Regions from separate parts of the Streptomyces sp. SLBN-8D4 genome, predicted to be linked through region 2. Evidence: riboswitches for the same ligand, from Rfam matches in the RefSeq annotation. Region 2 holds a riboswitch; the other holds the start of a gene.

Region 1 (5,552 bases), 5.0 Mb from region 2:
GCGAAGTCGCCCCCGTCACCCGAGAGGTCCTCCGCGAGGCGGAACCCGACCGCGCCCGCCGTCCCCGGGTCCACACCGCCTGATCCACGCAGCCGGCGGCACATTCCCCCGAGCGAACAGTCCCCGGCGCAAAGAAGAAGGGCCCCGTCCGAGACGGGGCCCTCTTCACGTCAGGTCAGTCGTCGTACGCGTCCAGCGGCGGGCACGAACACACCAGGTTCCGGTCACCGAACGCCTGGTCGATCCGTCGTACCGGCGGCCAGTACTTGTCCGCCACCGACACCCCGGCCGGGAACACGGCCTCCTCGCGCGTGTACGCGTGCTCCCACGCACCGCCCAGCGCACCGGCGGTGTGCGGAGCGTTCCGCAGCGGGTTGTCGTCCGCGTCCCACTCCCCTGCCCCGACCTTCTCGATCTCCCCGCGAATGGCGATCATCGCCTCGCAGAACCGGTCGAGCTCGGTCAGGTCCTCGGACTCCGTCGGCTCGATCATCAGTGTCCCGGCCACCGGGAACGACATGGTCGGCGCGTGGAAGCCGTAGTCGATGAGCCGCTTGGCCACGTCGTCGACGCTCACCCCGGTCGCCTTGGTCAGCGGCCGCAGATCGATGATGCACTCGTGCGCCACCAGTCCGCCGGGACCGGTGTAGAGCACGGGGTAGTGCGGCTCAAGCCGCTTGGCGATGTAGTTGGCGGAGAGCACCGCCACCTGCGTGGCCCGCTTGAGCCCCTCACCGCCCATGAGCCGGACGTACGCCCACGAGATCGGCAGGATCCCCGCGGAGCCCCAGGGAGCGGCCGAGACGGGCCCCACGCCGGTCTCCGGGCCGGCCTCGGGCTGCATCGGATGGTTCGGCAGATACGGCGCCAGGTGCGCCCGTACGCCGACCGGACCGACGCCCGGGCCACCGCCGCCGTGCGGGATGCAGAAGGTCTTGTGCAGGTTCAGGTGCGAGACGTCACCGCCGAAGTGCCCCGGCTTGGCCAGCCCCACCAGGGCGTTGAGGTTCGCCCCGTCGACGTACACCTGACCGCCGGCCTCGTGCACCTGGGCGCAGATGTCGGCGACGTGCTCCTCGAACACGCCGTGCGTCGAGGGGTAGGTGATCATCAGCACGGACAGCTCGTCGCGGTGCTGCTCGATCTTGGCCCGCAGGTCCTCGACGTCGATCTCGCCGTCCCCGGCGGTCTTCACGACGACGACCTTCATGCCCGCCATCACGGCGCTGGCGGCATTGGTCCCGTGCGCGGACGACGGAATCAGACACACGGTCCGCTGGTCGTCCCCGTTGGCCCGGTGATACCCGCGCACGGCGAGCAGCCCGGCCAGCTCGCCCTGCGAGCCCGCGTTCGGCTGCAGGGACACCTTGTCGTACCCGGTGACCTCGGCGAGCTGCTCCTCCAGCTCGCGGATCAGTGTCAGATACCCCTGCGCCTGCTCGGCGGGCGCGAAGGGGTGCAGCTGCCCGAACTCGGGCCAGGTGACCGGCTCCATCTCCGTGGTCGCGTTGAGCTTCATGGTGCAGGAGCCCAGCGGGATCATGCCGCGGTCGAGCGCGTAGTCGCGGTCGGCGAGCCTGCGCAGGTAGCGCAGCATCGCGGTCTCGGAGCGGTACTGGTGGAAGACGGGGTGGGTGAGGAAGTCGTCGCCCCGCAGCAGAGCGTCCGGCAGCGCCTCCTCGGTGGCCGCGTCCAGCGCCTCGATGTCGGCCTCGACCCCGAACGCGTTCCACACGGCACCCACCTGGGCCCGCGCGGTGGTCTCGTCGCACGCGAGGGACACGTGGTCGGCGTCGACGAGGTGCAGGTTGACGCCGTTCCGGCGCGCCGCGGAGACGATCTCGGCGGCCCTGGCCGGCACCCGCACGGTCAGCGTGTCGAAGTAGGACCCGTGCACGACCTCGACCCCACCGGCCGTCAGCCCCGCGGCGAGGACGTTCGCGTACCGGTGCGTCCGCCGCGCGATGCCCTTCAACCCGTCGGACCCGTGGTAGACGGCGTACATCCCGGCCATGACCGCGAGCAGCACCTGCGCGGTGCAGATGTTGCTGGTCGCCTTCTCCCGGCGGATGTGCTGCTCACGCGTCTGCAGCGCCAGCCGGTAGGCCTTGTCGCCGTCGGCGTCCACGGACACGCCCACGAGCCGCCCGGGCAGGCTCCTGGCGAACTTCTCCTGTACGGCCATGTATCCGGCGTGCGGGCCGCCGAAGCCCATCGGCACACCGAACCGCTGCGTGGTACCGACCGCGATGTCCGCCCCGAGCTCACCCGGCGACTTCAGCAGGGTCAGCGCGAGCAGATCGGCGGCGACGGTCACGAGAGCGCCGAGCTCGTGAGCCTGGTCGATGAGCGGCTTGATGTCCCGTACGACTCCGGAGGCGCCGGGGTACTGGACCAGCACGCCGTTGATCTCACGCCCGGCGATCTCGGCCGGGATCCCGTCGCTGAGGTCGGCGACCACGACCTCCAGGCCGGTCGGTTCGGCACGGGTCTCGATCACGGCGATGGTCTGCGGCAGCACGTCGGCGTCGACGAGGAAGAGCCCCTTCTTGTTCTTCCCCATGCGGCGGGACAGTGCCATGGCCTCGGCCGCCGCGGTTCCCTCGTCGAGCAGCGAGGCACCGGAGGTCGGCAGCCCGGTGAGCTCGGCGACCATGGTCTGGAAGTTGAGCAGAGCCTCGAGCCGTCCCTGCGAGATCTCCGGCTGATACGGCGTGTAGGCCGTGTACCAGGCCGGGTTCTCCATGACGTTGCGCAGGATGACGGGCGGAGTGAAGGTGCCGTAGTACCCGAGTCCGATCATGGAGTCGAGCACCTGGTTGCGGTCGGCCAGCGACCGCAGCTCGGCCAGCACCTCGGCCTCGGTGCGCGCACGGGGCAGTTCCAGCGCATCGGCGTTCTTGATCACGTCGGGTACCGCGGCGGCGGTCAGCTCGTCGAGCGAGCCGTAGCCGACCTGGGCGAGCATCTTGGCCCGGGCTTCATGATCCGGACCGATGTGACGCTGCTCGAACGGGATCCCCTGCTCGAGCTCTGCGAGCGGAATGCGGTGGGCGGTCATTGCGGAGGCCTCCTGGTCTGACGCGACCTTCGAGGGGTACCCCGGCGCGGGTACCCCGACGGCCTCCCCCTCTGTCATCTCGACCTGAGAGCTTCACCGGCCGCCCGAAGGCCGCCGGCTTTCACCGTCGGTGAGAGCGGAAGCCGTCGACACCCGCCCTGCTTTCCAGAGTGACCTCGTCCGTGCGGTACGTGAGCCTGAGAGATTCCGGGGAGGATTTGCTCCTTCGGCGCCTCCGATGGTGTCCGGAGGACTCTCCCGCGCGGGGTCAGCAGCCGCTCGCAAGCCTACCAGCGAGGCCACCGCACGGGTCTTCGAGTGGCCGCACACCCCGATGTGCTCTTTCGTAGTGCTTACGACCGCTTCGGATGAGTTGCGACCAAGTGGAGGGCACGTGCAGACCGACATCGATCCGCGCAACCTGATCGGCCGCAAGGCGTTCGACCGCAACGGCACCAAGATCGGCACCGTTGACGAGGTCTACCTCGACGACGCGACGGGCGTGCCGGAATGGGCCGCCATACGCACCGGCCTCTTCACCCGGGACGCCTTCGTCCCCCTGGAGCCGAGCGAACTGGTCGACGGCTCCCTGCACGTCCCCTTCGACCGCACCCTCATCAAGGACGCCCCCGACTTCGGCGTGGGCCGCCACCTCTCCCCCGACCAGGAACTCCAGCTCTACCACCACTACGGACTCGACCTGGCCACACCACCGGCACTCCCGGACCGGGACTTCGGCAAACTGGCGGGCACGGAGGACGTGGAGGCCTGACCACCGCGCTCTCCCCGCCCCGAGGCCGCCTCGCCCCCTGCCCAGCCCCTGCCGGACGCCCAGCCCCGCGAGGCGGGCGGTGGGCCCCGGCCCAGCCCCCGCAGCCGAGCGGTACCGACGAAGGCCCTGCAGGACCGACGCCAGGCCGGCCGTGAGCGCCGCCCCGAACCACCCGCCTCCGACCCACCGCAATCCAGCAGCACCCGCCCCACACCAGACCGAGATCCCGCCCGACCGACACCAGGGCGCGCCCAACTCGCTGTCCGTGCTCAGCCGACACCCGCCCCGACCCCGCCGGCCGGTCCACCCGGACGCTTCCCATGCCCCGCTGCTCCACCCCGATTCCGACAAGCACCCTGCCCCCCGCACCCGCCCCAGCCCGGCCTGGCGGAGCCACCCGCACCCGACGACGAGCCCGTCACGGAGGGCACGGACGGGCACCCATCACCTCAACCAACGGCAACGGCTCGGCCGACTCCAGCGCAGGGTCATCGACAAGAAACGTCCGCACCCGCCCCGGCTCCGAATCCGGCGTCTCGAACCGCACGGTCACCCGCCCCAGCCCGCTCCCCTGCACCCACCCGTGCCCGTACTCGGCGTGCCGGACGTCATGCCCGGCAACCCACCGCCGCTCGACCACCACGTCCCGCTCCTCGGCAGGGACGTCGTCAGCCACCTCCTCGACGGCATGGTCCAACCTCTCCCCCGCAGCCTGCGCGAACAGGTCCTCCTGCGTGAAGTCGGCAAGCCCGGACACCCCCACCCCCAGCAACCGCACGCCCCCCGTCGAGTCGACGCCCTCCAGCAAACGCAGGGCGGCCTCCCGCACCACCGCGGGATCGTCCGTGGGCCCCCGCAGGGTCTCGGACCGCGTCAACGTCGAGAAGTCGTACCGCCGCACTTTCAACACGATGGTCCGCCCCGACAACCCGGCCCCCCTCAACCTGCGCACACACCGGTCCGCCAACCGCTGCACTTCGAGCCCCACCCGAACCCGGTCATGGATGTCCACGTCGTACGTGTCCTCCACCGACACCGACTTGGCCTCCCGCTCCGCCACCACGGCCCGCTCGTCCCGCGCCAGCGCCATGGCGTACAGCCCGTGCCCGTGCGCCTTCCCGAGCAGCCGTACGAGCTCGTCCTCCCCGGCCTCGACGATCTCGTCGACGGTATGGATCCCGGCCCGCCGCAGATGGTCCCCCGTCGCCGGCCCCACCCCCGGCAGGGTCCGCACCGACAACGGCCCGAGCAGCGCCCGCTCGGTGCCGGGCTCGATCACCACCAGCCCGTCCGGCTTGGCCTGCTCGGAGGCGATCTTCGCGAGCATCTTGGACGCGGCCAGCCCCACCGACCCCGTGAGCCCCGTGAAGGCCCGTATGTCGGCCCGCAGCTTCGTCCCGACCAGCCGCGCCGACGCCTCGTCCCAGGCCGCTCCCCCGGCCTCCAGATCCACGAACGCCTCGTCCAGGCTCAGCGGCTCCACGAGCGGCGACAGCTCTCGCAGCAGCGCCATCACCTGCTCGCTGATCGCCTTGTAGAACCCGAAGCGCGGCACGAGATACGCGGCGTTCGGCGCGAGCCGTCTCGCCTGGGCCATGGGCATCGCCGAGTGCACCCCGAACACCCGGGCCTCGTAGGACGCGGTGGCCACCACTCCCCGCGGCCCCAGCCCGCCCACGACGACGGCCTTCCCACGCAGACTCGGCTTGGACGCCTGCT
Region 2 (5,552 bases):
ACCACGTCCGCGTGCTCGACGGGGTTCGGGTGCAGCCCCGCGGCCACCAGGCCGGCGAAGTGCGCCATGTCGACCCACAGGTACGCCTCGACCTCGTCGGCGATCCGGCGGAACTCCGCGAAGTCCAGCTGCCGCGGGTAGGCGGACCAGCCCGCGATGATCACCTTCGGGCGGTGCTCCTTGGCGAGCTTCTCCAGTTCGGGCATGTCGACCAGACCGGTCTCCGGGTCCACGTGGTACGCGACCACGTCGAACTGCTTGCCGGAGAAGTTCAGCCGCATCCCGTGGGTCAGGTGACCGCCGTGGGCGAGGTCGAGACCGAGGATGGTGTCGCCCGGCTGGGCCAGCGCGAACAGGGCGGCCTGGTTCGCGGAGGCACCGGAGTGGGGCTGCACGTTGGCGTACTCGGCGCCAAAGAGCTCCTTGACCCGGTCGATCGCGATCTGCTCGGCCACGTCGACGTGCTCGCAGCCGCCGTAGTAGCGGCGGCCCGGGTAGCCCTCGGCGTACTTGTTGGTGAGGACCGAGCCCTGGGCCTCCATGACCGCGAGCGGAGCGAAGTTCTCCGAGGCGATCATCTCGAGGGTGGACTGCTGACGGTCCAGCTCGGCGTCGACCGCGGCGGCGATCTCCGGGTCGAGCTCGTGCAGGGGCGTGTTCAGTGCGGACATCGGGTGCGGACTCCTCAGCCGGCGGAAAAGGCGGTGTACTCGTCGGCGGAGAGCAGGTCGGCCGGCTCCTCGGCGACGCGCACCTTGAACAGCCAGCCGCCCTCGAAGGGGGCGGAGTTCACCAGTGCGGGGTCGCTGACGACGTCCTCGTTGACCTCGGTGACCTCACCGGAGACGGGGGAGTACAGGTCGGAGACCGACTTGGTCGACTCCAGCTCGCCGCAGGTCTCGCCCGCGGTCACCGTGTCACCGACCTCCGGGAGCTGTACGAAGACGACATCGCCGAGCGCGTTGGCCGCGTGCTCCGTGATGCCGACCGTCGAGACGCCGTCCTCGGCGCCCGACAGCCACTCGTGCTCCTTGCTGTAGCGCAGCTGCTGGGGGTTGCTCATGGCCTGAATTCTCCTGTACGCGGGGGAGTGCTGGTGAAGGGGGGACTGCGGAGGGCGTGCGTGAGCAGCGACTCTGTGCCCAGCATCGCCTACGGCGACTACTTCTGGCGCTTGTAGAACGGCAGCGCCACGACCTCGTACGGCTCGTGGCTGCCCCGGATGTCCACACCGACACCGGTCGTGCCGGGCGTCGCGTGCGCGGCGTCGACGTACGCCATCGCGATCGGCTTGCCCAGCGTGGGGGAGGGGGCGCCGGAGGTGACCTCGCCGATCACCTCGCCGCCCGCGACGACCGCGTACCCGGCGCGCGGGACACGACGCCCCTCGGCGACCAGACCGACGAGGACGCGCGGCGGAGCGGCGGCGGCGCGCTCAGCAGCCTGCTGGAGTGCCTCCCGCCCGACGAAGTCCCCGTCCTTCTCGAACTTCACGACCCGCCCGAGCCCGGCGTCGAAGGGGGTCAGCTCGCGGGAGAGCTCGTGCCCGTAGAGCGGCATGCCCGCCTCAAGGCGCAGCGTGTCCCGGCAGGACAGCCCGCACGGGACCAGGCCGACGCCCTCGCCCGCCTTGGTCAGGGCCTGCCACAGCTCGACCGCGTGCTCCGGCTTCACGAACAGCTCGAAGCCGTCCTCGCCGGTGTACCCGGTGCGCGCGATCAGCGCCGGAACTCCGGCGACCGTGCCCGGCAGACCGGCGTAGTACTTCAGGCCGTCGAGGTCCGCGTCGGTCAACGACGCGAGGATCCCGGGGGACTCCGGCCCCTGTACGGCGATCAGGGCGTACGCGTCCCGGTCGTCGCGCACCTCGGCGTCGAAGCCGGCCGCGCGCTCGGTCAGCGCGTCGAGGACGACCTGGGCGTTGGAGGCGTTGGCGACCACCATGAACTCGGTCTCGCCCAGCCGGTAGACGATCAGGTCGTCCAGGATGCCGCCGTCGGCCTGGCAGATCATGGTGTAGCGGGCCCGGCCGACGCCGACGGAGGCGATGTTGCCGACGAGGGCGAAGTTCAGCAGCTGCGCGGCCTGCGGTCCGGTCACGGTGATCTCGCCCATGTGGGAGAGGTCGAAGAGCCCGGCTTTCGTGCGTACCGCGTTGTGTTCGTCGCGCTCGGAGCCGTACCGCAGGGGCATGTCCCAGCCGGCGAAGTCGGTCATCGTCGCACCGAGCGAGCGGTGCAGGGCGTCGAGTGCGGTGAGACGGGGTTCAGGACTGCTCATCGGACGGTCGTCTCCAAGGATCCCAGGACATGGGTGTGACGGGCGAGGTATTCCTCCCCATCTGTCATCGGAACCTGAGAGGTTCGCCATGAAGAACATGGCTTGCACCGTGGGTGGGGCCGCGTCGAGTGGGCGGCCCGCTTTTCAGATGTGCCTCGCCCGCGCGGTAACGGGGCCTGAGAGATTCAAGGGAGGGACTTGCTCCTTCGGCGCCCGGGTACACGTACCCGGGACTCTCCCGCGCGGATTCAAGCGGCCGGTATGCAGTTGGCGCGGACATCATTGCACGCCCCGGACGCCGACGGCAGGGCCGCACTGGCCCCTTCCTTTTGTAACTGCCTTGTGGCGGTACGCGTACAGAAACACGAGAGATCATCCATTACCTTCTCTTTACGCTCGGTGGGGAGGGGAACCCCGACCCCGGAGGAGGACGATGACGGTGAACAGGACCACGGCGTACGCGACGACCTCGGCCCTCGCGCTGCCCGAGCAGCCCGCGGTCCCGGCCGTCGAGGGCCGCGGCGCCCGCCCGGTCGTCCGTGACCTGCGCGACCGCGCCGGCCACAGCCCGCACGCCCTGCTCTTCGGCCCCGGAGACCTCGTCGTCATCACCGGCCTGCCGGGCAGCGGCAAGTCCACGCTGATGAAGCGCGCGGTCACGGGCATCCGGGTCGACTCCCAGGACACCCGCGACCGCTGGGACGCCCGGCTGTCCCGCTTACTGCCGTACGCCGTCTACCGCCCCCTGGTCCGGCTCGCGCACTACGCCGGACTGCGCCGCGCCCTGCGCTCCGGCGAGGGAGTCGTGGTGCACGACTGCGGGACGCAGGCCTGGGTGCGGGGCTGGCTGGCCCGCGAGGCCCGGCGCCGGGGCGGCACCCTGCATCTGCTGCTGCTCGACGTCACGGCGGACACCGCGCTGGAGGGCCAGCGCGAGCGCGGCCGGGGGGTCTCGCGGTACGCCTTCCTGCGGCACCGGGGGGCCGCCGCCCGGCTGATCCGCTCCGTGGAGGGCGGCGATCTGCCCCAGGGCTGCGGCTCGGCGGTGCTGATCGACCGGGACGCGGCGGACGTCCTGCGGCGGATCGGGTTCCCGGGCTGAGTCGCGAACCGCCCGCACCCGCTAGCCTTTCAGCCACATCAGTGGTTCACAGCAGGCGGTCAGACAGATGGACTTCCCAGCGGATCTTCCCGCGGACTTCCCGGCACACTCGGCACACACCCATCCGCACGGCGGCTGGCCCGGCAACGAGCTGGAGGAGGTGCTCTCGGCCTCCCTCGGCATGCCCTCGGCGGGCGGCCGGATCATCGAGGTGCTCGGGCGCAGCTTCGTCTGGATCCCCCTGCCGAACGGCGGCGGCCCGCACAGCGGCCCCCTCGACCTGCCCACCCTGGAGATCGGGGGCCAGGCGTTCGTCCCGGTCTTCAGCTCCGAGGAGCAGTTCCGCCAGGTCGTCGGCAGCCATCTGTCGTACACCATCGCCCCGGCGGTCGAGTTCGCCCGCGGCCTGCCCCCGCACGTGGGCATCGCGGTGAACCCGGACGGCGTGGTCGGCGTCCCGCTGCCGCCCGCCGCCGTCGCCGACCTGTGCCGGGTGGGCCGGACCCCGCTGGACGGGCCCAACACCGGCGGCCGGGTCAAGCTCTACGAGCCGGACTGGCAGGACGACCCGGTCGACTTCCTGGCGGCCGCGTCCGCCGAGTTCGCGGCCACGGGCGTGGTCCTGACGGCCCGCCGCTGCCTGGCCGCCATCGAGACCGCCGACCCGGTCATGTTCGTGGGCGTGGAACTCTCCCAGTGGGAGGGCGACCTGCGCACCCTGCCGATGGACGCCCTCGGCCGGGCCCTGGGCACAACTCCGGTGAAGTGGCCGGTCAACCTGGTCCTGCTGGACGTGGCGGACGACCCGGTGGGCCACTGGATGCGAGGACAGGTACGGCCCTTCTACACGCAGGGGACGTAATGCGGGACGCGGGGCTGTGTCGATGTGCGGCTCCGCCGCGTGGGCGCGAGCAACCCCCACGAACCGCAGCCGCGATCCGACACCAGGACCCGAGCTCCTGGGCGCTTAAGCTGTGTCCATATCCGGGGCAACGAACAGGGAAGGGGCGGTCCAGGTGAGCGCCAGCGGCACGGGCACCGCGACCGGCACGGTCGAGCACATGCTGCGCCAGGTGACCCCCGGGCGCTACGACGCCTACGAGGCGCTGCTGCGCGCTCTCGCGACCCCGAACAACGGCCAGATCTGGATGCTCCTGTGGCACGGCCAGTCCGGCTCCCCGGACGCCCAGTACGGAAACATGGAGGTCGAAGGCTACGGCTACGCCCCCTGTGTGACCTCGGCCCAGGAGCTGAGCGCCAGCGGCTGGAACCGCTCGTACGAAGTGGTCGACGGCCTCGACGTGGCCCGCACGCTCTATCCCGACCACTACGGCCTCTGGCTCAACCCGCACGCCCCCGGCGGCGGGGTCGGCATCCCCTGGCTCGATCTGCGCCGCATCGCGACCGGCCTGGAGCGCCAGCCCGCGGGACCGCTCAGGCTCGCCGAACCCGGCATCGAGATTCCCCAGTTCTACGCCCTGCTCGTGCAGAACGCGCACCGCACCCCGGCGGTCCGTTCGCTGCGCCGCGCCTGGGTGCAGCCGGCGCTCGGGGCTCCGTATCTCGCCATCGGCCTGGACGTGTACGACACCAGTCCCTCCGCCGTGGACTCGGTGCGCGCGATGATGCAGCAGTCCATCGGCGCCGTCCCGGACGGACTGCCGGTGTCGACCGTGGCGATGTCCGACGAGTACGACCCGGTGGCCCTGTGGATGCGCGCCGGTGCCCGTCCGTTCTACGACCGCGAGGCCCACGGATCACCCGCCCAGGCACCGGCGGCCGGGTACGGCTACCCGCCGGCCCGTGGTGGTTACTGAGAGCGATGGCAACCCGTTCGCCTCGTTTACGTAACGGCCACATTTCTTCGCGCGTAGATAGCGGCGGATCACCACGAACGTGTCTTATTGTGCCGTTTTGTCCCAACTGACATACGTCCGAGGGGCGTTACCCGTTGTTCGGATAACGGAATCCCTCGTACTGCATCACGGTTACGCATACTTTCGGCGTCAGGCCTGGCGGGTGATCACAGCGAAGCTGAAGACTCCCCAGTCAGACGCAGGATCAGTAGTCCCTGCGGGCTGAGCAAGTCGACAAAGCCGTAATCCACGGCAGGTGTAGGCCGGTCACCACCGGCGAGAGGGGTCGGGTCACTGTGACCGCACCGATCGAG

Evidence for each region. A riboswitch is a leader RNA that binds a small molecule or an ion and turns the genes downstream of it on or off. The one in region 2 is predicted to bind glycine.
Region 1: another riboswitch for glycine. It lies ahead of gcvP (aminomethyl-transferring glycine dehydrogenase); the one in region 2 lies ahead of gcvT (glycine cleavage system aminomethyltransferase GcvT).

Annotation. Positions count from the first base shown of each region.
Region 1 is NZ_JBMGQC010000001.1:8,122,249-8,127,800, reverse strand. Features, by position in the region: gene RKD20_RS36950 (amino acid transporter) at 1-83, shown strand, start outside; gene gcvP (aminomethyl-transferring glycine dehydrogenase) at 176-3,061, opposite strand; glycine riboswitch at 3,237-3,332, opposite strand; gene RKD20_RS36940 (PRC-barrel domain-containing protein) at 3,456-3,833, shown strand; gene RKD20_RS36935 (DNA polymerase IV) at 4,252-5,552, opposite strand, start outside.
Region 2 is NZ_JBMGQC010000001.1:3,108,498-3,114,049, reverse strand. Features, by position in the region: gene glyA (serine hydroxymethyltransferase) at 1-671, opposite strand, end outside; gene gcvH (glycine cleavage system protein GcvH) at 686-1,063, opposite strand; gene gcvT (glycine cleavage system aminomethyltransferase GcvT) at 1,162-2,280, opposite strand; glycine riboswitch at 2,332-2,434, opposite strand; glycine riboswitch at 2,435-2,531, opposite strand; gene RKD20_RS13585 (AAA family ATPase) at 2,714-3,382, shown strand; gene RKD20_RS13580 (enhanced serine sensitivity protein SseB) at 3,450-4,244, shown strand; gene RKD20_RS13575 (enhanced serine sensitivity protein SseB C-terminal domain-containing protein) at 4,399-5,199, shown strand; gene RKD20_RS13570 (ABC transporter permease) at 5,535-5,552, shown strand, end outside.